4 regions of the Sutcliffiella sp. FSL R7-0096 genome follow, and region 3 is predicted to be linked to each of the others. Evidence: riboswitches for the same ligand, from Rfam matches in the RefSeq annotation. Region 3 holds a riboswitch; each other region holds the start of a gene.

Region 1 (7,590 bases), 2.3 Mb from region 3:
TTGGACATGATGACGCTCTACTTTTGGTGCCTCATCATCTTTGGCGGCTTGACGCTGATCTATGTTTTATTATCTGATGTGGTGGACGTGATATTTGACGTGTTACCTATTGATCCAGCTCTTATCTTTTCATTCTTTACCGTGTTCGGAGCAACAGGCTATCTGGTTGAAAAGTATTCGCCGCTATCAGGCTTGCTGGTGTTGGCCATTGCCACCGTCCTTGCACTTCTACTAGTCATTTTGCTTCACATCTTTGTTTTTGTACCAATCAAGTCCGCCGATTCCTCACTCGGCTATACAGACGATGACTTAAAAGGAAAGCTTGCAAGAGTCATCATCTCCGTTCCGAAAGATGGGTTCGGGGAAGTCGTACTGAGCATCGGGGGAAGCACCGTTTCACGGTCTGCACAGAGCTTTGAGAACGAGGAAATACCTTATGATACGGAAGTCCTGATCATCGATGTCCAAACCGGGGTGGTCTCTGTCACTCCATACGAAAAGGTTTTAGAAAACTATAATAAATAGGGGGAAGAGAAAATGCCTGAAATCGTAATTATCATTGGTGCCGTCGTCGCACTGATTTTTGTCCTGATTGTCGTTTTCGTAGCACGCTACAAAACAGTCGGTCCAGACGAAGCGCTAATTATCACTGGTAGCTACCTAGGTGGCAAAAATGTCCACACAGACGAAGCAGGAAACAGAATCAAGATTGTACGAGGTGGAGGTGCGTTCATCGTACCGGTATTCCAACAATCTGAACCATTAAGCTTGCTATCTATCAAACTGGATGTGAAAACACCGGAAGTTTACACGGAGCAAGGTGTGCCGGTCATGGCGGACGGAACGGCGATCATCAAGATCGGCAATTCCATCGGCGACATCGCAACAGCTGCAGAGCAATTTTTAGGAAAAAGAAAAGAGGATCTGGAAAACGAAGCGCGTGAAGTACTAGAAGGTCACCTTCGTTCCATCCTAGGTTCCATGACAGTAGAAGAAATCTATAAGAATCGTGAAAAATTCTCGCAAGAAGTACAACGTGTCGCATCCCAGGATTTAGCGAAAATGGGATTGATCATCGTATCTTTCACAATCCGTGACATTCGTGACAGCAACGGATACCTAGAGTCCCTTGGGAAACCACGTATTGCGCAAGTAAAGCGTGACGCAGACATTGCAACAGCGGAAGCGGACAAAGAAACTCGTATCAAGCGTGCGGAAGCGGCAAAAGATGCACAACGCGCAGAGCTTGAGCGTGCGACTGAAATCGCAGAAGCGGAAAAAGAAAATCAAATGAAGGTTGCCGAGTACCGCCGCGAGCAAGACATCGCGAAAGCCCGTGCTGACCAAGCGTATCACTTAGAGGAAGCGCGTGCGAAGCAGGAAGTAACCGAGCAACAGATGCAGATCCAAATCATCGAGCGTCAAAAGCAAATCGAGCTTGAGGAAAAAGAGATCCTGCGTCGTGAGCGTCAATACGACTCCGAAGTCAAGAAAAAAGCCGATGCAGACCGTTACTCTGTTGAGCAAGCTGCATCTGCTGATAAGATGAAGCAAATGGCAGAAGCGGATGCACATAAATATCGCATTGAAGCAATGGCAAAAGCGGAAGCGGAAAAAGTACGTATCGACGGTCTTGCGATTGCCGATGCACAAAGAGCGCAAGGGGAATCCGAAGCAGAAGTCATCCGCCTGAAAGGTCTTGCAGAAGCGGAAGCGAAAGAGAAAATCGCAGAAGCATTCGAGCAGTTCGGTCAAGCGGCTATCCTAGACATGATCATCAAAATGCTTCCTGAATATGCGAAGCAAGTCGCAGCTCCACTTGGCAACATCGACAAGATCACGGTTGTCGACACTGGCAGCAGCGGTGAAAACGGCGGCGCTAACAAGGTTTCTGGCTATGCAACAAACCTGATGTCCACTCTACAGGAATCCCTGAAGGCATCTTCCGGGATTGATGTAAAAGAACTTATCGAAAACTTCTCAGGTAAAGCGAATGTGCGTCACAGCATCGACAGCTTGACCAGCGAAATCGCTACAAGCAAAAAGAGCGAAGAGAAGAAGACAGAAGAATAATTATGAGCTTTAGCCCCCATCTGCAGCTGCTACTTCCGAGAAGTAGTGATGCGGGTGGGGGTTTTGTTTTCGGGAGGATGCTAACCGCATTTCTCGAAATTTTCATTTTAATTGCATATAGCACACCGAATAGGCTAATATGTTATCAGTAGTGGATTACAGGTTCACTACTTAGTGGTATTGGTAAATATAACTATCTTATCAGACAACATAAAGAGCAGGACAAGACATAGATATAAAAGAGGGCTTAGTTAAATATAATTTTAGGATGATGGGAAATGAAACGAGCTAGGGTGATTTATAACCCAACCTCTGGACGTGAGTTATTTAAGAAGCACTTGCCAGAAGTGTTGGTTAGATTAGAAAAGGCTGGTTATGAGACATCATGCCACGCAACAACCGGACATGGAGATGCAACCGTAGCAGCGAGGCTTGCTGTGGAGCGCCGTTATGACCTGGTTGTGGCAGCTGGTGGAGACGGTACGATTAACGAGGTGGTCAACGGGCTTGCCGAACAAGAATACCGACCGCTGCTTGGTGTGATACCAGTCGGAACAACCAATGACTTTGCTAGAGCATTGGACCTTCCACGCGATGATATTTTAGGTTGTGTCGATGTCATTGCAACAGGGGTTCCGATGCCTGTTGATATTGGAAAAGCGAATGACCAGTACTTCATGAACATTGCCGGTGGCGGGAAAATGACCGAGCTATCCTATGAAGTACCGATTAAAATGAAAACGATGCTGGGACAGCTTGCCTACTACCTCAAGGGGATCGAGATGCTTCCTTCCATTCGTCCAACAAACGTAACGATTGAATACGACGGGAAGATTTTCGAAGGCGAAATCATGCTTTTCCTCGTTTCACTTTCCAATTCGGTTGGAGGATTCGAGAAACTCGCACCTGATTCCTGCATGAATGACGGCATGTTTGACATGATCATCCTTAAAAAGGCAAACATCGCCGACTTTATCCGGATTGCCTCATTGGCGCTTCGCGGCGAGCATGTGAAGGATCCGCTTGTCATCTACACCAAAGCCAATCGGGTAAAAGTAAACACGCACGAAAAAATGCAACTTAACCTGGATGGAGAATACGGTGGACTGCTTCCGGGCGAGTTCGTTAACCTATACCGTCATTTAGATGTAATAGTAGCTGAAAAGCGTAAAGAAATCGAAATGGCTAAATGCCAATAGAAATACATTCTAAAATGGTGCCAGACCCCCAAACATGGGATTCTAGCACCATTTTTATTTTCCTATAACGTAGACAAGGAAAAATATGTTAAGGTTTAAGAAGAAGTACGGGGTGTAAAGGGGGAAGTAGCTTGAAGAAAATAGGGGCTTTATTCTGTTTGTTATACCTGTTGACGGCTTGCAGTTTAGAAACACAAAAGGAAGCGGACCCAGTAATGGATATCTCGTCCCTCTCGCTTGGGATGGGGGAAAATGAGTATGGGACGGTTCAATATGTCCGCTACTCCATGATTCTTACATATAGTGAAAATCTAAAAATAAATGAAAAAACGTTGGAGCCTTTACTTGCAGGTTGGATTGAGGAGCGTATGCTTGACCATGAAATTGAGTTGGCGGATGAGATTGGTAACGGCCAGTTAAAGCTGGAAGGAAAAGTGACCTTTGATTCTAACGGCCTGACAAAACGAGATATTATTACCTATGAAAAAATAGAGGAAACCATCCAAGGAGTTATGTTTGAAACAAAAGCTGGAAAGATGTATCAAGCCGTGCTGGTGAAAGATGGAACGAAGCTTAAAAAAATCGGTAAATAAACGGAGTTGGATAGGACCAACTTCCTAAAATCGAAAAAATCCAAAAAAACTGTCAATATCATTGTTGACAATTCATATAAGTATGGTAGGATTAATTTTATTAAAAACAACACAAATGAAACGCTTATCTAGAGCGGCTGAGGGACTGGCCCGTTGAAGCCCGGCAACCTGCGAACAGCAAGGTGCCAATTCCAGCAAAATGGATACCCATTTTGGAAGATAAGGTGCAGGATACATACAATGCGCCTTTCCATAATGGAAGAGGCGTTTTTTATTTGGTGAAATGGAGGCGAGCCAACTGGCACAATCGGAATGGGATGATGTTGTAACTCACTTGGAAAGGATGCTGCAATCAATCAAATTTGGATCTATCACCCTTGTCGTACAGGATGGAAAAGTCATTCAGATAGAAAAAAATGAGAAGGTTCGCCTTCAGAAAAAATAAATATTGCCAGAATACAGTTGGTGATTGGAGCAAAGGGCGAAGACTCCTTCGGGAGGTAGCGCTTAGTGGAGACCCCGCAGGCTTGCCGAGGAGGCTCCACAAGCGCCCCCAGGAAAGCGTAACCCGTTGCGTAAATCACCAACGTGTTTAATGACATTTTAAAAATCAAATAAGCGCTGACCAGACAAACTGGAGGCGGTCTTTTTACATGATGCTTAGCTCGCATGCACAAGCACATATGTAAAGGGGCTGCCTTTTTTCGTTGGGAAAGAAAGGAGCAACAAGAAGATGAACCAGAAAATAACGTATGAAAGTTGGAAGGAGATATCAACAGACTTTGAGGTACATGATCCTTCAAAAGGCGCAAATGCCGTCTTGGAATGGGCTTATCAGGCCTATTCATCAGATGATATCATCTATGCCTCAAGCTTTGGGGCCGAGGCGGTGGTCCTGATCGACCTGATTCAAAGAGTAAAACCGGATGCCCATATTGTGTTTTTAGATACAGATCTGCATTTTCCGGAAACCTATAAGGTCATTGAACAGATAGAAAGTAGATTCCCGGAATTGCAAATCGAAAAAAGGAAGCCAGCGCTAACCTTGGAAGAACAAGCATCAGCGCATGGCACGGCCCTTTGGAAAAGAGATCCTAGCCTCTGCTGCCACATTCGCAAGGTGGAACCGCTAAAAGAAGCGCTCACGCCAAGGAAGGCATGGATATCCGGTCTCAGAAGGGAGCAGTCACCAACCCGGGCCAACACAAACTTCCTGAATCGTGATGATAAGTTCAAAAATATTAAAATCTGTCCGCTCATCCATTGGACATGGGAGGATGTTTGGGATCACATCCGTATCAGGAGGCTTCCTTATAACGAGCTCCATGACCAAGGATATCCAAGCATCGGCTGCTTTCCCTGTACACAGGCAGTCGGCGCAGCCGGAGATTCCCGCGCTGGCCGTTGGGCGGGGAGTGGCAAGACGGAGTGCGGACTGCATACAAACTAAGGTTGTCTGGGAAGTGAAGGAGGAAAAAGCATGTTAGTTACGATGGCCGTCATCGTTGGTCTATTTTTCGCCATGAATATAGGGGCGAGCGGTGCGGCGGCATCCATGGGTATCGCCTATGGATCAGGAGTTGTCAAAAGAAATCTTGCCTTGGTTCTGTGCGGGATTGCGGTATTCTTTGGGGCATGGCTTGGCGGGGGCGAGGTCGTCAAGACGATGGGAAGTGGGATTGTGCCGCAAAGCACCTTTACCGTTGCCATTGCACTGATTGTGATTGCATCTGCGGCTCTATCTTTATTTTTAGCGAATGTGTTTGGCATCCCGCTTTCCACGAGTGAAGTGACGGTCGGTGCAGTCGTCGGTGCCGGAATCGTCTATCAATCTGTCTTTGTCGGAAAGCTCGCCTGGATTGTTTCGTTCTGGCTTTTGACCCCTGTCCTTGCATTCTTGCTTGCAATCGGGGCCACCTGGGTGCTGAAACATAGAGTGATAGATCGGTGGGTTAAATCATCCCGGGCCGTTCCGATATTGTCGGTGCTTGTCGTGGTGATGGGGGTGTTCGAGGCATTCTCGGCAGGGATGAACAATGTAGCTAATGCGGTGGGACCTCTTGTCGGGGCAGGCATCATGAGCACCGGACAAGGAATTCTCTGGGGAGGATTGTTTGTTGCACTTGGCGCACTATTGCTCGGCCAGCGCGTCATGGAAACGAACGGAAAGAAGATTACCAAGCTACGGTTGGAGGAAGGGTGCGTGATTTCGGGCACTGGAGCCGGGATTGTTACGGTGGCCTCAGTGTTTGGAATCCCGGTGCCCCTGACACAGATCACAACGTCTTCGATTATCGGAATCGGCTTTGTGAAGCAAGGGCGTTCGGTTTTGAAGAAGGACATTGTCGTACAGCTGCTCGTTGTGTGGGTGGTATCGCCGGTGTTGTCGATGGTGCTTTCCTATACACTGATTCACTTATTGATCGAGCGGAATGTGTATCCGGTGATTGCGATGATCGGGGTGTTGGTATCGGTGTTCGGGGTGAAGTTTTTGATGCAGCGCTCGGGAGTTGGATCGGGGACGGCGGTTGTGTCGACAGGGAGTAAGGAGTGAGGGGCGGTTGCCGGAAGCTTTTGGCTCGAAGGTGGTGCTTCGGGTGGGACGAAATGTACAAATGTCTGAAGTTTTGGCGAACTTGTCCAAAGATTTGCTGAACTTGTCCGAAATTTCCTCCAACTTGTCCGAAGATTGGCCAAGATTGTCCGAACCAATTTTTCAAGTGTCCGAACACCCAGGTAAACTTGTCCGAACCACGCAATTTGTTGTCCAAACCGCATAGAAAAAAGTACAGAACTTGTCCGAACAAGCGCAATAGTTGTCCGAACGATTTTTTACAGGCAAAAAACACAAGATTTTCTAATTGATTTCATTTAAAAACCAAAATCCATTCAAAAAAGAGAGGTAACCAAAAATGACCCTACCAAAACCACACGGCGGCACACTTGTGCAAGCCTACCAACCAAACTATGACACGACCAATCTAACAAAAGAAATCCAAATAGACGCAATCGCACTTAGTGACTTGGAACTCATCGGAGTCGGGCTTTTCAGTCCGCTCACAGGCTTCCTTAACAAATCCGACTACCAATCTGTCGTCGAAAACCTCCGACTCCGAAACGGCACGGTCTGGTCGGTCCCTGTCACACTGCCCGTCACAAAAGAAGTAGCAAGCACCTTACAACAAGGGGAAACCTATAAGCTTACCCACCAACAGACCACATATGGAGTCATCACCGTTTCGGAATGGTACGAACCGGATCTCCATAAAGAGGCTCATGAAGTATACAAAACGGAGGAACTCGCACATCCCGGGGTCAAGCGGTTATTCGAACGGGGCGACATATACGTGGCGGGGGAAATCAAGCTAACCAAAAAACCAGACAAAGGGGTAGCCCAGGATGTCTGGATCGAGCCAAAAGAAACCCGTGAACTTTTCCAACAAAAAGGCTGGAAAACGGTCGTCGGCTTCCAAACGAGAAATCCTGTCCACCGCGCTCACGAATACATTCAGAAAGCGGCGCTCGAAACAGTGGATGGACTATTCCTTAATCCACTCGTAGGCGAGACAAAATTAGATGATATTCCAGCCGACGTCAGGCTAAGGAGCTACCGGGTGCTTCTTGAAAACTACTATCCAACAGATCGTGTCCAACTTGCAGTCTACCCAGCAGCCATGCGCTATGCCGGACCAAGGGAGGCAATCTTCCATGCCATCGCCAGAAAG
Region 2 (7,590 bases), 120 kb from region 3:
AAAAGCTAAATCGAAAAGAAAAACCTTCTGAGGCCAATCCAGACTGTTTTACTATAAAGTCCACAAACTTAACGACTTCAAAATTATCCATTACTATTTCTTTTGTACAAGGAATGGATCTATCATCCCCACCTAAAGAGTAGTTTATCATCAGTTGCTCGTAATCCATTGTGCTATGCATCCTCACATAGCCCTCTAATTTACACAGGGTATATGAATGATCCATAAGGTCTGCATGGAGCAGCGTAATGTTCACCATATAGAACCCCTTCCCTCTTATCCAACCTTTATTGCTTCACCCAAACCGAAACGGACCCTCCATTAACAGAGAAATTACCCCATCCGTCTGCATTAATTGTGACGGTGCCTGTTCTATTTCCGGTAATATCTCTCCAAACTTGTCCCGCTTTATTTTCCCCCACATACATCCATTTGTTACCACCTGGACCATCTGACATAATGGTGGCAAGGCCTGAATTTGGATGGGAGCTATTTCCCTCTCTTGTCCAACCGATAATATCATGATGATCAAAGTAATCATGCTGCGTTCCATAGGCAAAAGTTTGACGTGCCTGCAGAAGAGGGTCTATTTTAGATTTCATAGCCGGAACACCATGGGTTGGGATACCGTAGTAATCCCCATAAAATACGGAAGGATAACCTTGTTCCCTTGTCAGAACCAATGCATATGCAAGGGGTTTAAACCATTGTTGAACAAAGGATTCCAATGCTTCCCCGGGCTGAGAATCATGGTTATCAACAAATGTAACTGCATGTGTTGGATGTTTTTGCACGACAGAACCATTTAGAATATTTCTCATATCATAATACCCACCGCTATTAGATGCATTGTACAAATTATAGTGGAGAGGAACATCAAACACCGAGTGATTCCAATTTGTTTTATTCAAATAGTTTTCAATTGCACCAAGGTCATTTTTCCAAAACTCAGCTACTGCAAACATCGGTTTACCTGTGGTGTTACGCACATGTGTAAGCCAATCTCTCGTAAAGCTATATTTTATATGTTTCACTGCATCTATTCTAAATCCATCAAGGTTCAGTGTATTCGTATACCACACTCCCCAGTTTCTAAGTTCATTTATTACTTCTGGGTGATCCATATCCACGTCTGCATACATAAGATAGTCATAGTTGCCATTCTCTGTATCTACTTCCCAGTCCCAGGCCTTGCCTGTTCCCCTGAATTTATATATTTTGTTTTGAAGCTGGCGTGACTGATCCCAATCTGTCCCATCAAAATGATACCAGCGCCACTTAAAGCTGGAATGGTTATTTCCTCTTCCAGGAAAATCAAACTTTGTCCACGCTTCTATTGCATACTCTCCTGAGGTTTCCTGGTTTCGGTTGCTCCGATTCACTTCTACCGCATTTACAATTTCCGTACCATCTGCTCCACCTTTATGATTCATGACGACATCACCATATACCTGAATGCCGTTATTTTTTAAAGATGTCACGGCAGCCTGCAGCTGGTTGCGTGTTCCATATTTTGTACGAACCGTCCCCTTCTGGTTAAACTCTCCAAGATCATATAAATCATAGGCTCCATAACCTACATCATTCTGGGAAGTCCCCTTCCATGCAGGTGGAATCCATACAGCTGTTATCCCTTTACTCTTTAAGTTAGCTGCGTCATCCCTCAACCTGTTCCAATGATTCCCGTCATTTGGCAAATACCATTCGAAATATTGCATCATAGTACCATTTGTTCCATTATGATGGGCTTGCGCTGGTTCAGTTGTATACGGAAACAGAACAGCTACAGCTAAAAGTATTGTTAAAAATACACTTATAATACGTTTTTCGTGTTTCATAAATTACCCCTCTCCCCTTTTTGTGCAAACGCTTTCATATTAAACCAAAAAAATATGTTTCTGTTACTATCACTTCCTAACTCTCTCTTTTTCATTGAGCAAGCGTTAGCATTTTCCCATAGGTGATAATTCCAAATTTATATTAACACGATGATTTTTAACTGCGCAACCGTTTTCTTTTTATTCTGAAAATAATAAACCTTTTTTCCTATCAGTTTTACTTACAAGAAATCAGTAAATGTATAACCACGATTTCTTGTACAATAAAAAAAACGCCCCTTTGGAGCGTTTTTTGTGTAAAAACTTAAAGCATTAATTTCTGCAGCTATTCTTTTTTATCTACTCAATTCTGTATATATTCGTTCCAATAATACTCTATCAGGATCTTGACTTAATTCCCACATCATCGCTCCACCAAGTCCATTAGTTTTCAGAAATTCGGTTTTTTTTACTATCGATTCTTCATCATCATAACTGATGAACGTATTGCCATCATAAAGAATCGGTACCTCTGTATCTTCTAACCAGTAACGTTCAAAGCCGTTCTTATTGATGTAATCCGAATAAAGCTTGGAATAGCTAAACGATGTACCTCCATTGAACGACTGATACAAGCCGTTGTTAGCAGCATCTGCATCATGGAACACCCTACCGTAAAAAGGCAATCCCATAACAAGCTTATCTGCCGGCACACCACTTTCCATATAGGTTTCTATGCCGTCTTGCACACTCCATTGCCAACTGAACGCACTATTAGGATCTGGATACAATGGCGCATTCAAACCGGTTAATTCATCCCATTCCCCATTGATGTCATAGGTCATCAACTGAATATAATCGACATATCGATGAAGTTCCGATAGCTCCATGTTTGCTGCGTGAGACTTACTCGCCCCTGCAGCAATTGTTAACAAATACTCTTTACCATCCTTCTTTTCTTGCTCGTTCAAGGTTTCCCTAATCTTTTTAAGTAAAAGTGTATAATTACGCTTATCCTCAGGCCGGTTCACATTATCAGGATGTCCCCCACTTACCGGGTACTCCCAGTCCAAATCGACTCCATCAAAACCATGTTCTAACATAAATAGTCGAACACTTTCTGCAAACCTGGCTCTAGACTCTTCTGAAGCTGCAGCGTCGGAGAAATTCTTCGACCAAGTCCATCCGCCAACAGAAATCATCGTTTTTAAATGGGGGTGCTGCTTCTTTAGCTGTTGTAGTTGCTTGAAGTTTTCATGATCGGTTGCTGGGTCGCCCACTACTATTTTTCCATCTTCTGATATATTAGCAAATGCGTAGTTGATATGTGTTAATTTGCTTGCATCAATGTCGGTGACGTGGAATCCGGAATAACTGGCCCATCCGGCATAATAGCCGACCATTTTATATTCTGCGTCCATTTCTTCTTGATTTTCCACAGTGACTTTTTTCGTTGCTTCCGCCTTTTGTCCAGCGCTATCATATACAACGACTTTAAGTATCTGCTCCCCGTTTTCTACCCAGGGATCGGTTGCCCAATTGATAGTGTAAGGCGCTTCTGTCTTTTCGCCGATTAAGTAATCTCCATTACTAGAATAAAATTCAACCTTACTTATTTCGTTGTCATCCTTTGCTTCTACAAGAAGCTCCACATCACCACTGACAACCGAATCTTCCTTCTCTTCAGGAGAATGGCTGAAGCTAGTAATCTCGGGTGGGTTGTCTACCACTTTCTCCACTGCTTCTGATTCCTTTTCTGTAGGTAAATTAGTAGTTACTGTTTTAGTAGAAGTTGTCCAATATATAGCTATTGTACTTACTATAACAAGGAGAACCAAAATATATAATATACGCTTCCGTCTAAGTTGCATGTTCTTTAACTTCCTCCTATTACACTGCCTACCTATTATTGTAATATGCATGAGATGGAGGATGTAGCGGTAAATATTAGTGAAGGATTTCCCATAAAGTGGTATGATAAGATTGATTTCAGAATATGGAGGTAGGTGGATTTATGGGGAAAGCTAAGTGGATCACCATCATTATTTTTTCATTCTTACTATCTGCCTGTACACCCAACGAGTCTATTTCATTAGAAGGAAGCTTGCCACCTCTCCCAACAGTGTCTATTGATGGGAATGAAGTAAATATATACCGTGGCGATTATTGTTGGTTTGTATGCACTGATGATGAATCCATTGTTGAAAAAGTCAAAACCAAAAAACATTCCCAAGTCGCTAAGAATTCCCCCATATCCATTGGGTTTGCTTCTGAACTAAAACAGGATAGAATAATACTATTGAGCAAGGGACAAGATGAATTAGCACTAAGTGAACATCCACTTGTCCTGGAAGTAAAATAAAAAGAGTGCCGGTTCCATCAATGGGACCGGCACTCTTCTAATTAACTCTTAAAGCTCTTCACAATGATCTTCAAAATACCCTTGTAGCTTTGTGATAACTGACATTGGCGCATGGCCTTCGATTTCGTGTCTTTCTACCATCGTTACAATTTCACCATCTTTTAATAAGGCAAAAGAAGGAGAGGATGGTGGGTAACCTTCGAAATATTCACGTGCTTTCTCCGTCGCTTCTTTATCTTGCCCAGCGAACACAGTAACCAAGTGTGTTGGACGCTTGTCATAATGCACCGCATGCGTTGCAGCTGGACGAGCGATGCCGCCTGCACAACCGCAAACAGAGTTCACCATTACAAGTGTCGTCCCTTTACGCGCAAATGCTTCTTCTACATCTTCAACCGTTCTAAGTTGCTCATATCCAGCGTTATCCATCTCTTCTCTGGCAGTTCGAACAACATCATTCATAAACATATTAAAATCGATATTCATGTTGTATCACCTCAAGTTTTAAACTACTCTTATCATACCAATTTTTTTCAAATAAAAAAACAAAAAAGGTTTATTTTCTATACGGGCGGGTATTATATCACTAACATCTAGATATCCATACCCCTATACTCCCTAGATGAAGGAAAGTGATATGCTCACTTTCCTTTTTTTGTTTCAATCCATTACTTCTTAAAATTATCTTTGACAGTGTGGATTTGTCATGCTAGTATGATTATTAATTCTAAATTAATCAAATATTTAACACTCTTATTAAGAGAGGCGGAGGGACTGGCCCATTGATGCCCAGCAACCATTCAATACTTTGATTGAAAAGGTGCTAAATCCTGCATAGCTATTTGCTGTGAGTGATAAGAGAGGATTTTATTACACAGCCTCTCTATTTATTAGAGAGGCTTTTTAAATTATTTGATGATTATACTAAAACTTCATATCAAATGCATTAGGTGCTGAGCAAGTGATTCGCTCGGCTAAAAGGGAAGCCCGGTGTAATTCCGGCACGGTCCCGCCACTGTGATGGGGAGCGACTTATCAAAAATCCACTGTTTCATTTTGAAATGGGAAGGGATAAGAAGCAATGAACCTAAGTCAGGATACCTGCCTATTGTATGCGCTTGTACTCTACGAGGTTATAGAGGGGAGTGAGGAATACGTGTTGAGGATACCAGAATGTCTCAACTCTAGTTAAGTGTGCGTATGAATCTCCCTTTTTTTAAAAAAGGGAGATTTTTTAGTTGTAGACAAAATCACAATAAACAAGGAGAGATAAAATGACTAACACTTTAAGTTCAAATCTTGGATATCCACGAATTGGGGAAAAACGCGAATGGAAAAAGTCTCTTGAACAATTTTGGGCAGGTAATTTAGATAAAGATGTGTTTGTGAGACAAATGAAGGAATTACGCCTTCAATTTCTGAAAAAGCAAAAGGATCTAGGCATCGATTTAATCCCCACCGGTGACTTCAGTCTATATGACCATGTACTTGACACAGCAGTGATGTTTGGCCTTGTGCCCAAGCGATTTGAATACCAAGGTGGTACGGTGCCCCTGCAGACCTATTTCGCTATAGCCAGAGGTGCAGAAAATGCGGTTGCATCTGAAATGACTAAATGGTTTAACACAAATTATCACTATATTGTTCCTGAGTTGGAGGATGCTCTTCCCTGCTTAGTGGAAAACCGCCCCCTTCAATATTATAAGGAAGCTAAACAAAAGCTCGGAATTAAAGGAAAGCCCGTGATCTTAGGCCCTATCTCCTTTGTAAAATTGGCCAAAGGCTATGATAAAAGTCAGTTTCAAGCAGTTGTTGAGCGATTTATTCCTTTATATGCAGAGATTTTAAGAGAATTGCAGGAGGAAGATGTAGAATGGGTGCAAATCGATGAACCGATTCTATCTACAACCATCTCTACAGAAGAAATTGCATTATTTCACGATGTCTATCAAAAACTGTATGAAGCAGCACCATCTCTAAATGTGATACTACAAACCTACTTTGAAGGAGTAGATCACTATAAAGAAATAATTTCTCTTCCTGTAAAAGGAATAGGTCTGGATTTTGTACATGATCAAGGTCAAAATCTTGCTGCACTAAAGAGGGACGGGTTTCCAAAAGATAAAGTCCTTGCAGCGGGTATCATTGATGGTCGTAATATTTGGCGTACAGACCTTGAAGATACTTTTTCCATTCTGGAAGAGATTTCAAAGGTAGTAACGGAAAGCAATCTTATTGTGCAACCTTCTTCAAGCTTATTACACGTGCCTGTCACGGTGCAAAATGAAGAAACAATTGATGATTCATTAAAAGGTGCACTCTCATTTGCTGATGAAAAATTAAAAGAAGTAGCAGTGCTTGCAAAAGGTTTTCAAGATGGAAAAGAAACCATCCAGGATGAAATTGCATCATCCGCCAGGGCGATTCAAACATTAAAAAGTTATTCCAGCCGTAATAATATCGAGGTCCAAAAAAAGATTCGTAATTTAAATGATTATAAAGCTGAACGCAGATCTACATATGGTGTTCGCCAAAAATTGCAAGAAGATGCTTTTCAGTTACCGCTTTTACCGACTACGACGATTGGCAGCTTCCCTCAAACACAGGAAGTAATAAAACAAAGGCAAAAATGGAGAAAATCTAATTTAACTGACTTTGAATATGGAGAATTCATAGAGTCTGAAATAAAAAAGTGGATTCACATCCAAGAGGAAATCGACCTTGATGTTTTAGTGCACGGAGAGTTCGAACGAACCGATATGGTGGAATATTTCGGAGAAAAATTAGCTGGTTTTCAGTTTACGAAATTTGGTTGGGTTCAGTCGTATGGATCAAGATGCGTAAAACCGCCAATCATTTTTGGTGATGTCTCATTCCAAGCCCCAATGACCATAAAAGAAACTTTATTTGCCCAATCATTGACTGACAAGCCAGTAAAAGGAATGCTGACCGGACCTATTACCATATTAAACTGGTCTTTTGTTCGAAATGATATTCCACGGGATGATGTGGCAAACCAAATAGCACTTTCTCTTCGGAAAGAGGTAGAGTTCCTTGAAGGAAATGGTATTAGGATGATTCAAGTGGATGAACCAGCTCTTCGTGAAGGTCTTCCATTGAAAAAGGAAAAATGGGATGCCTATTTAAATGCAGCGGTTTATTCGTTCAAACTTGCAACATCTTCAGTCCAGGATGAAACACAAATCCATACTCATATGTGTTATTCGGATTTTGAAGATATTATCGATGCGATAAAAGCACTCGATGCCGATGTTATCTCCATAGAAACCTCCAGAAGTCATGGCTCACTCATCCATTCTTTTGAGGAAAATACGTATGACAATGGCATAGGACTTGGGGTATATGACATTCATAGTCCAAGGGTCCCTCATCTAGATGAGATAAGGAGCA
Region 3 (7,590 bases):
GTTTATTTTAAAATGTCAATAGATTTATTTTTGCTTATAATACGTAATACCCAAAGCAAAGGCCAGTACAAGACCTTTGACGATATCCATTGCATAGTAAGGAACGGACATCATGACGAGGCCATTCTGCAGGATCCCGATCAATACCGCACCAATAAATGTTCCGAATGCATTTGGTTTGCCTGCCCCAAGGACGGCAAAACCTATGAACGCGGCTGCAACAGAATCCATAAGGTAGGGTGTCCCGGCATTTATTTCAGCAGTCATGATCCTCGAAGCAAGTACCATCCCTCCAATTGCTGCTAACAAGGCGGAGAATAAATAGGCAGCGATTTTGTATTTGTTCACTGCAATGCCTGAAAGCTTGGCCGCTTCTGCATTTCCCCCAATTATATACATGAATCTTCCGTGCTTGGTGTAGGTGAGAAAAATATGGACCACCACCACAATCGTTAACATAATGACAATGATCCATGGAACCTGTCCAAATTTTTGAAATAGTGGGCTGATTGTTCCCGTTGCAAAAGAGCCATCAGGCATGACCATATTTTGCGAAATCGTGGACCCTTTCGTATAGGTCAAAGCGATGCCTTGGATGATGAACATGGTCGCAAGTGTCATCAGCATATCAGGAATTTTCAGCTTTACTATCATGAAAGAGTTGAAAGCCCCTACTATCAGTGCTGCTGCTATTGCCGAAAAAATTGCCACTGCTGTATTTTGTGAAAACCAGACAAACATGGAGATAACGATGGCATTGGAAAGGGAAGCAACAGACCCAACAGATAAGTCAAAGCCATTCACTGTCAGGGATATGGTGATGCCAATCGCGATAATCGTAACGATCGATATGGACCTTAAGATATTGATGACATTATTTGATTGGATGAATGCTGGATTTACAAAGGCAAACACGGCAATTAATACAAAAATGGTGATGATGGTCCCGTATTTGTATAGAAAATCGAACAATTCAAAACGGAAGACCGGTTTCGCATTGTCTTGTACTGGTATGTCAGTTTTCATTACTTAGTCCCCCTGTTGAGAAATATAAAAGCTCTTGCTCGTCTGTTTCTGCGGTGGAAAGCTCTTTAGTAACCTCGCCGTCGTAAAGGACATACACCCTATTGGTCAATCCAACTATCTCAGAAAGTTCAGATGAAGCGTAAATGATGGCCTTACCGCTTTTCGCTAGGGCGGCGATCAGTTCAAAAATGTCCCGTTTTGCGCCAACATCGACCCCTTTTGTCGGCTCATCAAAAATATAGATTTCCGCATCAGAGACCAGCCATTTACCGATGGCGATCTTTTGCTGATTCCCTCCTGAAAGGGTGTGGACACTTGTTTCGGCTGATGGTGTTTTAATTCCCAATGCTTGGATGATTTCCTTAGATTTGCTTTTCTGTGCTTTTTTATCAAGGAAATGCAGAGCCTTCGTGAATGCGTGAAGATTGGCGGAAATCAAATTAGCTTGTACGGATTCATGGAGGATGAGACCTTCTTTTCTCCTTTCTTCTGGAACAAATGCCAGTCCGTTTTGTACCGCAATGTGAGGGCTTTTTACTTTAATCGTATTTCCTTTGATTCTTATGGTCCCTGTCGTTTTAGATGATCCAAACAATGCCTTGCACAGCTCCGTTTTTCCCGCTCCAACAAGTCCAGCTATCCCAACAACTTCCCCTGCTTTTACATGGAGGCTTACATCTTTTACTATAGTTTGGTCGCTGAATCCTTCTACTTCTAGCAGAGTCTCACCTATGGTTGGATTGTATTCCGGAAACTGCTGCTCCAGTTTCTGACCGAGCATCCACTCGACTATCTTTTCCGGTGTCAGGTTTGCCACCATATCCCGGTTTACCACTTGTCCATTTCTCATAATGGTTATTTCATCACAGATTTTCACAATTTCAGGAATCCGGTGGGAGATGAAGATGATCCCCACCCCTTCCTCTTTCAATCTCTTGATGACGGAAAACAGTTTTTCTGTCTCCCTGTTGCTAAGAGGTGCTGTTGGTTCATCTAAAATCAAAAACTTACAATCTGTTGAAATGGCTCTTGCTAAGAGGACAGTTTGCTTCTCCGCTAATGTCAGCGAGCTTACCAGCCGTTTGGTAGAGATATTACTATTCAACTTCTCCAATTGTGCGGCTGCTTTCTTATGTACATTTTTCCAATGGATCCACTGCTTGCTACCAGCGTGCTGCACCGTCTCTTGCAACATGATATTTTCTGCAACTGTGAGAGTTGGTATTAACGCCGCATCCACTTCCTGATAAACGATTTGCATTCCTGCTTGTTGGGAGTCAGTTGGATTAGAAATTGAAAGTTGCTTTCCTCCGAGTTTGATTTCCCCGCTAAAATGATCGTACGCTCCAGACAGCACTTTCATCAACGTCGATTTCCCAGCACCATTGGCGCCGATTAAGGCATGCACACGCCCAGGTTTTGCGGTAAATGTCACCTGGTCCAGTGCTTTCACCCCAGGAAATTCTATGGATATATCTATCATTTCAAGTATTGTGTTTGTCATTCTGCTCCCCCTTTCTTTAAACATACAAACACTCCCTCCTGATGAAGAGAGTGTAGTCTATTATTTTTTGTAATGCTCTTTCAATGTGTTCATCCACTCTTCTAGAAAAGCGTCCGACTCTCCCCAACCCTCCACAACAGATGAGAGGTTGCCCATGTTTACGGCTTCGCTTGATTTTTGTAGCTCTTCTTGAGAGATTAAGGAAGCTTCCAAGTCATAAGTTTGCGGAGTTTCTTCGTCGGCAAGTTTTTTTGCTAGCAATCTAAGGTTTACCGCACCAATCAATTTCGGGTCCACAGCGGCAGTGTATTTCCACGGACTTCCTTCCGTACCGATTTCCTGTAGGTCCGCATTGGAAACATCAATGCCGTAAATCTTGATTTCTTCTCTGCCAGCCTCTTTCAACGCACGCGCTGCTCCAACTGCGAATGCATCCCATGTGGCAAAGATTGCATCAATGCTTCCTTTAGGGTGCTTGTTCAACATTGCCGCAACCGCGTTCTGTGTTTGAACGGAAGTATCTGCCGCAGCAACTCCAAAGCGTTCCACTTCGTTCAGACCTGGATTATTGTCTAACGTTTCTTTGTACACATTGTTACGTCGAACCATTGGCGGGAATCCGTCTACCCACAGATACACCACATTTGCTTCCCCGTTGAAATCGTTAACGAGTTGGTCAAGTGCTAATTTTGCCAGCTCCTCATCATCTTGAGAAGTTAATGTAACTCCTTCAATGTTTGCAAGATCTCCATTGGAATCGAATGTCACCACTTCTTTGCCACTGTCGACAAGCTGCTGGACACCTTCCACTGTTGCCGCATCATCACCGTGTGAAATAATCACCCCGTCATAATCTTGGTTAACAGTCTGATTAATTGCATCATGGAATTTGGCACTGTCACCATTTGCAGTGAATACATCCACTGTAAACCCAAGGGACTCCCCTTCCTCTTTCGCTCCAGCTAAAAATTGAGCCGTATGATCATCCCCGCCAATTTTTCGGATTACCTTAATTTTTGCACCTTCTCCATTTGCAAACTGTTCTGGTACATTTTCAATCGGCCCCTTTGGCTTACTGCTTGCAGCAGTGTCACCTCCACCACTGCACCCTGTCAATAATAAAGTCGCTGTTGTTAATGCCACTATTCCTTTTTTTATAAAGTTTCTGCTCATAATTTCCGCTCTCCTTTTTTTGCTTTATTGCTTTAATAAAATAAAAAAACCTCTCCAAGAAAGAGAGGTTTGAGCGCTAAATGAAATCAAATAGACTTGTCCCTCTCTTATCTTTCAAAACATCACTGTTTTGCAGGATTTAGCACCAATTCCAAATGGAACGGTTGCTGGGCGTCATAGGGCCAGTCCCTCTGCCACTCTTGATAAGAGATCGAAATATTTAGTTTATTAAAAGAATTAAGTATTACTTTACTGCCTTAAAGGAGAAGTGTCAATGGTTTTTTTTATATTTTTTAATGGATATTAAAAGTAGCAGGTATTTTGTAAATTAATGTCCACCATCTTCCCCTCCGTCTTCACTGTCTTCTCCACTATCACTATCTGCTTCCTCAGTATTCTCAAAAAAATCATTAATCTTATCAACTATGCCTTGCTTATGAGGATTGTCTGTATTCATATGGTGAGCATGGATAAAACTCTCTATAGTGAAAATTTGTACCGCCTCTTGTTTACGCCTACCAATAAAGAAAAAATAAATACTAATGATCATTAATATTAACAATACAAATATGATTGACAGCCATACAATTGTACTCAATATTCTGCCCCCTTATTTTCCAAATAGGGAAAAAGATAAAGACTAGTTATTTCATTAAGAGAAATGGATTACCAAAGAGGTAATTACGATAATATATGTGCCAGGCTGTCTTAATAGTAAACAAAATGGTAATTTAATGTGGAACAAGCCCGATTGGTTTTCACTTCTCGTTCCAATCTTCATGACATAGACGTGCTCATAAGGCTGATGAGGACCTCTTTCTTACCACCTTCACGAAACTGACGTCCTCATAAGGTCGATGAAGACCTCTCTCTTCACATTTCTACCAAACCGACGTCCTCATAAGGTTGATGAAGACCTCTTTCTTCACATTTCTACCAAACCGACGTCCTCATAAGGTTGATGAAGACCTCTTTCTTCTCCTCATCACCAAACTGACGTCTTCATAAGGCCAATGAGGACCTCCCTCTTTCCTTCCTTACCAAACTGACGTTCTCATAGGGTTGATGAAGACCTCTCACATTAGATTTTATCGAATCAGAGGTCTTCATCATCATCGCCGCCTAGAAAATTCGTTACCTTCCTCCTACCTAAAACTCTTCTCCTACCAAAAAAGAAAAGCCCCACCCAAATTGGTGAGGCTTTCCCAGCATATATTATTTCGCTACCACATAAACACGAGTTTCATAAGGCTTCAATGTCAGCTCAGACACATCTTCATGTGCAGCAACTTCATAGTTTTGAAGACGAAGGTCTGCAGAATCCACCTCAAGGCCATCAAGCTCTACATTTACTTCTTCTTCACTCAAGTTACATAATACAACCGCCACTTTGTTATCAAGTGTTCTTGTATAACCGTAAACTTGTGTATCATCTTCAAGAATCAGATTATATTCACCATAGACAAATACCTCTTCTTCTTTACGGATTTTGATCATGTCGCGATAAAAGCTTAATACGGAATCCGGGTCATTCCATTGCTTCTCCACATTGATGGTTTTGTAGTTTTCATTCACGCCCATCCATGGAGTGCCCGTTGTGAACCCTCCGTTTGACTCGTCGTTCCATTGCATTGGAGTACGGGAGTTGTCACGGCCTTTAGCCCAGATGATTTCCATCACTTTTTGAGCTTGCTCCTCTCCTTTAGCACTCTCAATGTCATAAAGATTTTTCATTCCAACATCATCATAATCGTTAATGCTGTCAAACTTCACATTCGTCATCCCAAGTTCTTGACCTTGGTAGATGAAAGGAGTTCCTTGCATTAAGAAATACAATGCACCAAGGGATTTTGCACTTTCTACTAGGTATTCTGTATCGTTACCCCATGTAGAAACAGAACGAGCTTGGTCATGGTTTTCAAGGAATAAAGCATTCCATCCATTTCCTTCCAAACCTTTTTGCCATTTCGTCAATGTCTTTTTCAGTTGAAGAAGGTCTACTCCGCCTTCTGTTCCTTTTTCCCAAAGACCAAGATGTTCAAATTGGAAGATCATATTAAACTTCCCGTTCTCTTCGCCAACCCACTCATCTGCTTGGTTCAGCTTCACACCATTTGCTTCCCCGACAGTCATGATGTCGTAGCGCGCAAACGTTTGCTCTTTCAATTCCTCAAGATGCTTTTGAATACCTTCTACATTCATCATGTAATCAAAAGATGGAACATAATCTAATCCTTTTGGATTAGGCAGATCTGGGAATCCAGGCTCTTTTTTGATATGAGAAATAGCATCCACACGGAATCCGTCAATCCCTTTATCCAACCACCAGTTGATCATATCGTACAAGGCAAAGCGAACGTCTTTATTTTCCCAGTTTAAGTCTGGCTGTTCTGTAGCAAAGATATGCATGTAATACTGGCCAGTCTTCTCATCCAGCTTCCAAGCTGGACCATTGAAAATACTTTCCCAGTTGTTTGGCTCCTTGCCGTCTTTCCCATCTTTCCAAATGTACCAATCGCGTTTTGGATTGTCCTTAGAAGATGCTGATTCAATGAACCATTCATGCTGATCAGAAGTATGATTGATTACCAAATCAATGATAAGCTTCATGTCGCGGTTATGCACTTCTTCTAGTAACTCATCGAAATCCGCCATGTTCCCGAAGTCTTCCATGATATCTTGATAATCACTGATATCGTAGCCATTATCCACATTCGGAGACTTATACATCGGACAGATCCAAATAACATCTATACCCATATCTTTTAAATAATCTAGTTTAGAAATAACTCCTCGTAAATCACCAATACCGTCCCCATTGGAATCCATGAAACTTCTAGGATATACCTGATAGGCAACTGCTTCTTTCCACCATATCTTTTTCAATCATGATACACTCCCTTATTAACTACACTCTACTATGATAACGGTTGCATTTTATTGCGTAACCGTTTGCACAAATCTTTAAAAAAATATAACCTGGAATAATTCCACTACTTTACTATACCATCTTTTTCACTAATTTCAACTTAAATTCTGATTTTGTTTTATTCATGAAATGAACGTAGATGGTAACACTAACTGTTAGGAATATTTTAGGAGGTTTCGAACCATGAAATATTTATGGATTTGTTTGCTAGTCATCATGATTATATTCACCCCTAACGCTACTTTTGCCGCAGCAAATGACCAACCAACAGCAGCTTTTACAAGATACCACTCGTTATGGCTCTTTGATGGCAAAGAGGAGAGAGCCATACATGAAAACATTAATGTAGGGAATTTCAGCTGGTCTTTTGATGGGAAATGGCTCGTTTATGAAGCAAGACAGATAGATAAAGAATCAGAAGAACCAGAGATATGGTTATATAACACAGAAACCAACAGTTCCACTAAGCTCAAAATCGCTGGTCATGATCCCCTATGGAACCCGGTTGACCATACGTTTGCATTCTTGACTGGATCCATCCTGTGTGTAGTGGAGCTCTCTTCCGGTACGCCGATTATTCATCAACTTACTGGAGGTGTATCTAATTTTACTTGGGACGGGAATGGAGTCAATTTAATTGCTTCAGCAAGTGCGGCATTATTTCCTGACGGATGGAGCCACCCTAGACTTTACGAAGTTCATTGGGGTATAGAAAAAGAAGAGCATGAAATGGATGTAAAAGTCACCCCTCTCCACACCATTGGATCTCCCCTGAAGTATGATGACATCTCTATACTATCGGTGGATGTAGAAAACTTTTCCTGGTCACATGATGGGAAAAGCTTAGCAATGGTGGTCGCGCCGACTGCTTCGTGGTCTGCAGACAGCAACATGCTCAGTGTGTATGTGAAAGAAAACAAACTTTTCATACCACTTGGGGAGATCTTGCTTGATCCCA
Region 4 (7,590 bases), 2.0 Mb from region 3:
CAGTCTGGACACCCAAAATTTGTCTTGTCGGCAACTCCTCAAGCTGTGATGTAAGGAACTGGATTTCCCCTTCCCCCTTATTGGAAACAACGGAGTACCCCATTCCTTCAAGATGTTGTTTTGCTATTTCAACGTCACTACTCAGCTTCTGACTACAACCACTCACAACAACTATTAACATTATAAGTATAAATTTATAAGCTTTTATTCTATCCACCTCCTACTAATAAGACGTTTAATATATTCTTAGGTTTCACTTTGTCTCATTAAAATTGTAATAATATGTTAACAATAGTTCAGGACAGTAAACATAAAATCAGCACCAGCATATAGCCAGTGCTTTTCATTTTATTTACAAAATGTAAAATCGTAAATTCAATAGTCTTTGTTATCTTGAAATTCATCTATAAACTCTCCAACATGCTCACTCATCTCTTTTGCATTTGTCCAATGCAAATAATGATGGCCATCTAACGGTACAATTTTACTTTTCACTACATTTGTTAATTGCTCTTCATAAAAGGTTATAGTAGATCTTCCAGCCGGATTTACCTTTTCGTCCTTCGGTGTAAAAATCATTACTGGTATATCGGACGGAAACGTCATGTTAATTGTTTTGGCGATATTATTACTAATCTCATTTGCTTCCATGATGATATTTTTATTGTAGCCATTCCAGACAGTTAGAGTTTTCGTTATTTCTAGGTTATTAGCTGAATACGTCCCTTCTTCTGTCAATGGTAAAAAATCCTCCTCATTTCCAGCTACCACTATCCTTGCAATCCCACTCGGCGGAATCGCCCTAAGGAAACCTGGCATAGTAGGAACCGGTACATCAAAATATTCCACCGCCGCTGGAAGTGTTGGATCAATACCCACGATCGCTTCAACCTCTTCAGGATATGTATTTGCATAGTACGTACTATAGATTCCGCCAATAGAATGAGGCATCAGAATATATGGGCCTTCAATTTTCGCTTCCTGCAACGCTGTCCTTACTTCTTCCAACACATTTTCTACCGTTCTATCCTTATCAGTCTTCCCACTCCATCCATAACCAAACGGCTCTACGACTACTACTTTATTACTCTTGCTCAACTCATTCATAAGTGGCTCAAAATCCAGTACTGGCGCTGAAGTTCCTAATCCAGGAAGTAGAACAATAGTATTTGCTCCCTCACCTTCAACATGTACATGCATACGGTTACCATCCACTTCCACCAGTTGTCCTGTAGCTTCAAACTTGTTCTTTTCGAAGAGAACCATTACATGATGAAACGCCACCCACAATACAACCATACTTATTAAGCCTACTGATATATACTTCAATATTTTGCGGAAACTGAATCTCTTCTTAGTGTTCATCTTTTCCTCTACTTTCTTTTATAAAAGTTACATTCATTACCTATACGAAGTAGACATTAAATTAGTTCCACAGTTTAATCCAATTCCCGACTCTAGTTTTATCTGCTTTCAAATTCTAATTCGTCTATAATCTCTACCGCTTTCAAAACAGCCCATTCTCCTATCAGTAAATCAGGAAGTGCATCTTGGGACAAGGGTCCCCATGTGTGCTTCTTTTCAGAAATGGGTAAATGATTCTCATAACTTGTTTTTGAAGGAGTGAGATAAATGAATAGGAACATAGAGAAGGTTGCCATTATTACTGGTGGGTCCTCCGGAATTGGCAGGGCAAGTGCAATCAGACTCGCCAAAAGTGGTGTAAAGGTAGCGATACTTGATTTGAAGGAAGAGGATGCCGAACAGCTCAGACAGGAAATAGCGGAAGCCGGTGGAGAAGCGATGGCACTCCAGACTGATGTTTCCGATACCAAAGATCTTGAGGCAAGCTTCAAGCAGGTGCTCGATCGCTGGGGACAGCTTGATATCGTCTTTGCAAATGCAGGGATAAATGGGAAAGTGGCACCTATTGAAGATCTTGATGAAGAAGATTGGAATCAGACCCTGAACACCAATCTAAAAAGTACATTCCTGACCGTAAAGCATGCAATTCCCCATATGAAAGCCCAAGGTGGCAGTATCATCATCACCAGCTCCATCAATGGTACAAGAACCTTCCGTGGTTTCGGAATGTCCGCTTACAGTTCCTCCAAAGCAGGACAAGTTGCTTTTGGAAAGATGGCGGCGCTTGAATTGGCAAAATATCATATTCGGGTCAATATAATCTGTCCAGGGGCGATAGAAACGAATATCGAAAAAAACACCTTCCCAGAGGAAGAGGAACTCAAAAAAATCAAGATTCCCATTGAGTATCCCGATAGCTCCCACCCCTTAGAGCATCAACCAGGCAAGCCGGAACAGGTTGCAGACCTCATTTCTTTTTTGGCCTCAGATTCTTCCAGTCATATTACTGGCAGCCAAATCTTTATTGATGGAGCAGAATCCCTCCTCTAGAGTCTTTGCAAGTAAAAAAGGTGAGCCACATGCTTACCTTTTTTACTTGCAATCTATTGATTTACACTGCCAGGTGGTACATCTTTCTCTTCCTGCCCTATCGCTTCCATTCCAATTTGCTCTTGTACATCAAATTGCACCTTTTTATCAGCCAATTGTTCAGTAGCAAGTTTTAAATCAGGCTGGATATTGTTATTTTTAGCAGATTGCTCATTCCAATCTTTCAATACCTTCACCTCCACTGAATCATATTCCTAAGTATGTGTTAGAATATCTTATTTTATAAGGATTGGGATAAGGTTTTCCAAACAATGGTCCATCCAATGACCTATTTCTTTCCCACTCTGCATGATGCTAAAATAGCTATTGGTAAACTATTTGAGTCAAGGGGCTTTATATGTTAATTAAGAATAAGAGTACTGATATAATAATTCAGAGATAAGTACATGCTACACCTTAAGTTCCTTCTAATATTTTTTATTTTTCAAAAAAACGTTGACATCCATTCACAACCGTTATAAACTTATCATCATTCAAATAAAAACTTATTTTCTTATCCAGAGAGGTGGAGGGAACGGCCCTGTGAAACCTCGGCAACAGGCTTTTTATAAAGCACTGTGCCAATTCCTTTCAAGCAATCATGCTTGGAAAGATAAGAAGAGCATAAGCATGCACGGGCGCTAACCTCTTCTTACTTGCTAAGAAGAGGTTTTTTGTATTCTAAACCCGAGTTTTCCAATTGAATAAATTTAGTTTTCTTATCCAGAGAGGTGGAGGGACTGGCCCTGTGAAACCTCGGCAACAGGCTTTCTTGTGAAGCACTGTGCCAATTCCATCAAGCATTAACGCTTGAAAGATAAGAAAGAGCATCTACATAGCGATGTCCTTTTCTTGTCTTTCCAAGAAAAGGGCATTTTTATTTTCCAATAAGGAGGAAACATCATGATCACATTCAAGAACGTCAAAAAGGTCTACAAAAGTGGCGAGCAGGAAGTACATGCGCTAGATGGCATCGACTTGAGCATTGAAGAAGGCGAGATTTACGGAGTCATCGGATTCAGCGGTGCCGGAAAGAGCTCTCTCCTTCGTTGTGTGAATCTGCTAGAGAGACCAACATCAGGGAAAGTTCTCGTCGGTGGAGTAGATCTTTCAAAACTATCACCCAAAAATTTAAGAAATGCTAAAAGAAAGATTGGAATGGTCTTTCAACACTTTAACTTACTTAACTCGAAAACGGTATATGAAAACGTAGCAATGCCCCTTCTTATCAGTAATGTTAAAAAAGCGGACATCCAAACAAGAGTCGAGGAGCTTCTCGACTTTGTAGGGCTTGGTGATAAGAAGGATAACTATCCTGACCAACTTTCTGGTGGGCAGAAGCAACGAGTCGGAATTGCCAGGGCATTGGCCACGAGACCTTCCGTCCTGCTATGTGATGAAGCGACATCAGCCCTTGATCCACAAACAACAAGCTCCATCCTTCAGCTTTTGAAAAAGATAAACCTGGAATACAAAATCACCATCCTGATGATCACCCATGAGATGTCAGTCATCCGGGATATTTGCGATAAAGTGGCTGTCATTGAAAAAGGCAAAATCATTGAACACGGTTCGGTTTTTGACCTATTTTCCAATCCTAAGACCTCAACTGCACGGAACTTCGTCAGTTCTGTCTTGAATGATAAGTTGCCTTCATCGATTAGGGATCTAGTTAGTCAAAAAGATGATCACCAAGGAATTTACCGAATCAACTTTGTCGGTGCTTCAGCTGGCCAGCCCTTCCTGTCCCAGGTGGCTAAGAAGTTCCATGTGGATGTGAATGTCCTTTTCGGAAACATTACCGAACTGCAAGGTGTTCCCTTTGGAAACCTGGTTGTGGAGTTAAAAGGGGAACCTTCCGAAATCAAACGCGCTTTATTTTTCATACAACAAGAAAAAGTATTAGTGAAAGAGGTGAATGCACATGCGAGTTAGTTCCGATCAAATTATTGACGCCTTATTAGAAACCTTATCGATGGTCAGCTTTTCCCTACTATTCTCCGTACTGATTGGCTTACCACTTGGTGTGCTGTTAGTTGTGACGAGAAAGGGACATATTCTAGAAAACAATGTACTATTTAACTTTTTAAATCCAATAATCAACGTTTTACGTTCGATACCTTTCATCATTTTACTCGTAGCGATCATCCCGCTTACGAGACTGATAGTGGGAACCTCCATTGGAACCGCCGCCGCAACCGTACCGCTCATCTTTTATGCGGCACCATATTTTGCAAGATTAGTAGAAAATTCGTTGTTGGAAGTGGAACCAGGTGTACTTGAAGCCGCAGAGGCGATGGGGGCTACACCAAGACAGATCATTTTTCGTTTCCTTTTACCGGAAGCGTTGAGTTCGCTGGTACTTGCCATCACCATCGCAACCATTGGCTTGATTGGGGCTTCCGCAATGGCAGGGGCCGTTGGAGGCGGTGGCCTCGGTGACCTTGCGATTACATACGGCTATCAACAGTTCGATGAAATCACCATGTTCATCACCGTTGCCATCCTGGTCGTGATGGTCCAGGCGATCCAAAGCTCCGGAAACATTTTATCCAAAAAAATCAGAAGACGATAGGGAGAGACAAACATCATGAAAAAATTACTTAGCTTTGCTATTTTAACCATTCTTTTACTAACAGCAGTAGGGTGCTCCAATGACAGTGACACCATTAAAATCGGAGTGAGCGGCACCGACAATCGAATTTGGGACTTTGTAGCGAAGAAGGCGGAAAAAGAAGGACTGGACATTGAGATAGTCAGTTTCTCCGATTATGTACAACCGAACCTAGCCTTGGCACAAAAGGAACTGGATGCTAACGCGTTTCAGACCATTTCCTACTTTGAAGCATTTATCAAAGAGCATGATCTAGATCTAACACCGATTGCCACAACCGTTATCGCACCAATGGGTCTATACTCAGAGAAGTATGAAAACGTGGAGGATATCCCGGAAGGCGGAAAAATTGCCGTACCAAACGAAGCGACCAACATGGGTAGAGCATTTTTACTCCTTCAAGATGCAGGCCTTATCACTCTTACGGAGGATTTTGACGGGAACGGTTCATTGGACAAAATCGTGGAAAATCCAAAAAATCTTGAAATCATCCCGGTAGTAGCAGGTCAAACGCCACGTGTTTTACCAGACGTAGCTGCTTCCATCATCAATAACGGAATTGCCGTTGATGCTGGCTTTAACCCTACAGAAGACTCCATTTTCCATGAAGATGATACTGCAACACCATACATCAACATCATTGCTGTCCGTACCGAGGATAAAAATCGTGAAGACTTACAGAAGCTTGCCGCACTGTATCAAGAAGACGATGTGAAAGAATTCATTGAAAAAGAATATAAAGGCAGTACGATTCCCACGTTTGTTCCATTAAGTGAAATCGGCGTTGATACTAATAAAGAATAAGGAGTGATTTACATGGCAATAACCCTTCCACAAGTTGATGAAAAAACAGTCATCATTAAAGAGGATATTAAACATAAGCAAGCACTCTATCTATCTACCAGCCATCAGATTCATGAGAGACCGGAGATTGGAAACGAGGAATTTTTCGCTTCTTCCCTTCTTACCTCCATCTTAAGAGATGAAGGATTTGAAGTGAAAACAAATGTTGCAGGACATGAAACAGGATTCATCGCTACTAAAAAGTCAGAGAAGCCTGGCCCCTCCATCGGTTATCTTGCAGAATATGACGCTCTCCCTGGCATCGGTCATGCATGCGGACACAATATCATCGGGACAACTAGCGTCGCAGCCGCGGTCGCTCTAAGTAAAGTATTAGATGAAACTGGTGGTGAAGTCACCGTGTTCGGTACACCAGCTGAGGAAGGCGGCCCGAATGGCAGTGCCAAAGGAAGCTTCGTTAAACACGGTCTAGTACAGCATCTCGATGCAGCCTTGATGGTTCATCCGGGAAATGCAACGAGATTAACTGGCCCAACACTCGCTGTCGATCCATTGGATTTCGAATTTATCGGAAAGCCTGCCCATGCTGCCGCATCTCCCCACGAAGGAGTAAATACACTAGATTCTGTCATTCAGTTATTCAATGGCATCAATGCACTGCGCCAACATGTAACAAATGATGTCCGGATTCACGGCATCATCACTCATGGTGGCGATGCACCTAACATTGTACCGGAATACGCAAAAGCACGCTTCTATATAAGGGCTGCGACTCGAGAAGGATTGAATGAAGTAACATGCAAAGTGAAAGCCATCGCAGAAGGTGCTGCCCTTACAACCGGGGCGAAACTTAATGTCATCGCATTCCAGAATGAAGTGGACAATATCTTATTGAACGAGAGCCTGGATGCTATATACAAAGAGATTGTGGAGTCACTTGGAGAAACGGTTGTACTAGAAGGCAAAGCTGGAATCGGATCTACTGATGTCGGCAACATCAGCCAAGTGGTCCCGACCATCCATCCATATATTAAAATAGGTCCTGACACATTGGTCGGTCATACGGAGGAGTTCAAGTCAGCAGCCCGCTCGCCACAAGGTGACCACGCACTGTTGGTTGGGGCGGAAGCATTGGCACTGACCGGCTTGAGGCTCTTGACAGATCCGGAGGTTTTATCGAAAGTAAGAAAGGACTTTGAGTTAGCAAAGAAGACATTATGATATCAATAAAAAAGAAATGTTCAGCGAAGTAATTAGCTGTTCATTTCTTTTTTTAAGCATCCATTTAACCAGTCATAAAAAGAACTCACCTCTTAGTGAAACAAGTTCCATTCTGAATTTTTATAACATTAACACCATCAAATCCTCATCAAAATATGTAGCGCCTATTTTCAACCCGTTCCTATCCACTCCATAAGTAACGAAACCGAGTGAACCATAAAGGCGTTTCGCAGGTTCGTTGCTTGCTGTAACCGCTAGATAAATTTGTTCTATTTCCTTTAGTTCCTTTGCCTTGGTGATTGCCTCGTTCATGAGTTCTTTTCCAACACCTGATTTTCTCTGTTCAGGTAATACGTACATCGCCACAATTGTAGCTCTATGTTTGATTTTCATTTTGGTTTCACATATCAAGGTGACAGTACCCACCAACCTTTTTTCCACAAATGCTCCAAAGGTGTAAATGTGCTCGCTGGACAACCTACCTTCATATATTTCAG

What was found. A riboswitch is a leader RNA that binds a small molecule or an ion and turns the genes downstream of it on or off. The one in region 3 is predicted to bind S-adenosylmethionine.
Region 1: linked by a shared signal. The riboswitch ahead of MKY77_RS02945 (YezD family protein) and the one ahead of MKY77_RS15980 (sugar ABC transporter substrate-binding protein) in region 3 are both predicted to bind S-adenosylmethionine.
Region 2: linked by a shared signal. The riboswitch ahead of metE (5-methyltetrahydropteroyltriglutamate--homocysteine S-methyltransferase) and the one ahead of MKY77_RS15980 (sugar ABC transporter substrate-binding protein) in region 3 are both predicted to bind S-adenosylmethionine.
Region 4: linked by a shared signal. The riboswitch ahead of MKY77_RS05550 (methionine ABC transporter ATP-binding protein) and the one ahead of MKY77_RS15980 (sugar ABC transporter substrate-binding protein) in region 3 are both predicted to bind S-adenosylmethionine.

Annotation. Positions count from the first base shown of each region.
Region 1 covers NZ_CP152003.1:543,054-550,643, forward strand. The annotation lists gene MKY77_RS02925 (hypothetical protein) at 1-525, shown strand, start outside; gene MKY77_RS02930 (flotillin family protein) at 538-2,073, shown strand; gene MKY77_RS02935 (diacylglycerol kinase) at 2,352-3,272, shown strand; gene MKY77_RS02940 (hypothetical protein) at 3,404-3,865, shown strand; SAM riboswitch class I at 3,987-4,091, shown strand; gene MKY77_RS02945 (YezD family protein) at 4,149-4,310, shown strand; gene MKY77_RS02950 (phosphoadenylyl-sulfate reductase) at 4,599-5,315, shown strand; gene MKY77_RS02955 (inorganic phosphate transporter) at 5,346-6,419, shown strand; gene MKY77_RS02960 (hypothetical protein) at 6,463-6,645, shown strand; gene sat (sulfate adenylyltransferase) at 6,778-7,590, shown strand, end outside.
Region 2 covers NZ_CP152003.1:2,983,554-2,991,143, forward strand. The annotation lists gene MKY77_RS15340 (hypothetical protein) at 1-259, opposite strand, end outside; gene amyS (alpha-amylase) at 288-1,838, opposite strand; gene MKY77_RS15350 (glycosyl hydrolase family 18 protein) at 2,174-3,688, opposite strand; gene MKY77_RS15355 (hypothetical protein) at 3,832-4,179, shown strand; gene MKY77_RS15360 (BrxA/BrxB family bacilliredoxin) at 4,228-4,665, opposite strand; SAM riboswitch class I at 4,930-5,040, shown strand; cobalamin riboswitch at 5,111-5,303, shown strand; gene metE (5-methyltetrahydropteroyltriglutamate--homocysteine S-methyltransferase) at 5,454-7,590, shown strand, end outside.
Region 3 covers NZ_CP152003.1:3,108,106-3,115,695, forward strand. The annotation lists gene MKY77_RS15970 (ABC transporter permease) at 25-1,026, opposite strand; gene MKY77_RS15975 (sugar ABC transporter ATP-binding protein) at 1,016-2,530, opposite strand; gene MKY77_RS15980 (sugar ABC transporter substrate-binding protein) at 2,591-3,703, opposite strand; SAM riboswitch class I at 3,808-3,913, opposite strand; gene MKY77_RS15985 (hypothetical protein) at 4,032-4,301, opposite strand; gene MKY77_RS15990 (alpha-glucosidase) at 4,919-6,589, opposite strand; gene MKY77_RS15995 (hypothetical protein) at 6,816-7,590, shown strand, end outside.
Region 4 covers NZ_CP152003.1:1,082,965-1,090,554, reverse strand. The annotation lists gene MKY77_RS05570 (hypothetical protein) at 1-181, opposite strand, end outside; gene MKY77_RS05565 (alpha/beta hydrolase) at 376-1,365, opposite strand; gene MKY77_RS05560 (SDR family NAD(P)-dependent oxidoreductase) at 1,633-2,415, shown strand; gene MKY77_RS05555 (hypothetical protein) at 2,469-2,642, opposite strand; SAM riboswitch class I at 2,966-3,074, shown strand; SAM riboswitch class I at 3,171-3,278, shown strand; gene MKY77_RS05550 (methionine ABC transporter ATP-binding protein) at 3,358-4,389, shown strand; gene MKY77_RS05545 (methionine ABC transporter permease) at 4,379-5,029, shown strand; gene MKY77_RS05540 (MetQ/NlpA family ABC transporter substrate-binding protein) at 5,045-5,872, shown strand; gene MKY77_RS05535 (M20 family metallopeptidase) at 5,885-7,093, shown strand; gene MKY77_RS05530 (GNAT family N-acetyltransferase) at 7,214-7,590, opposite strand, start outside.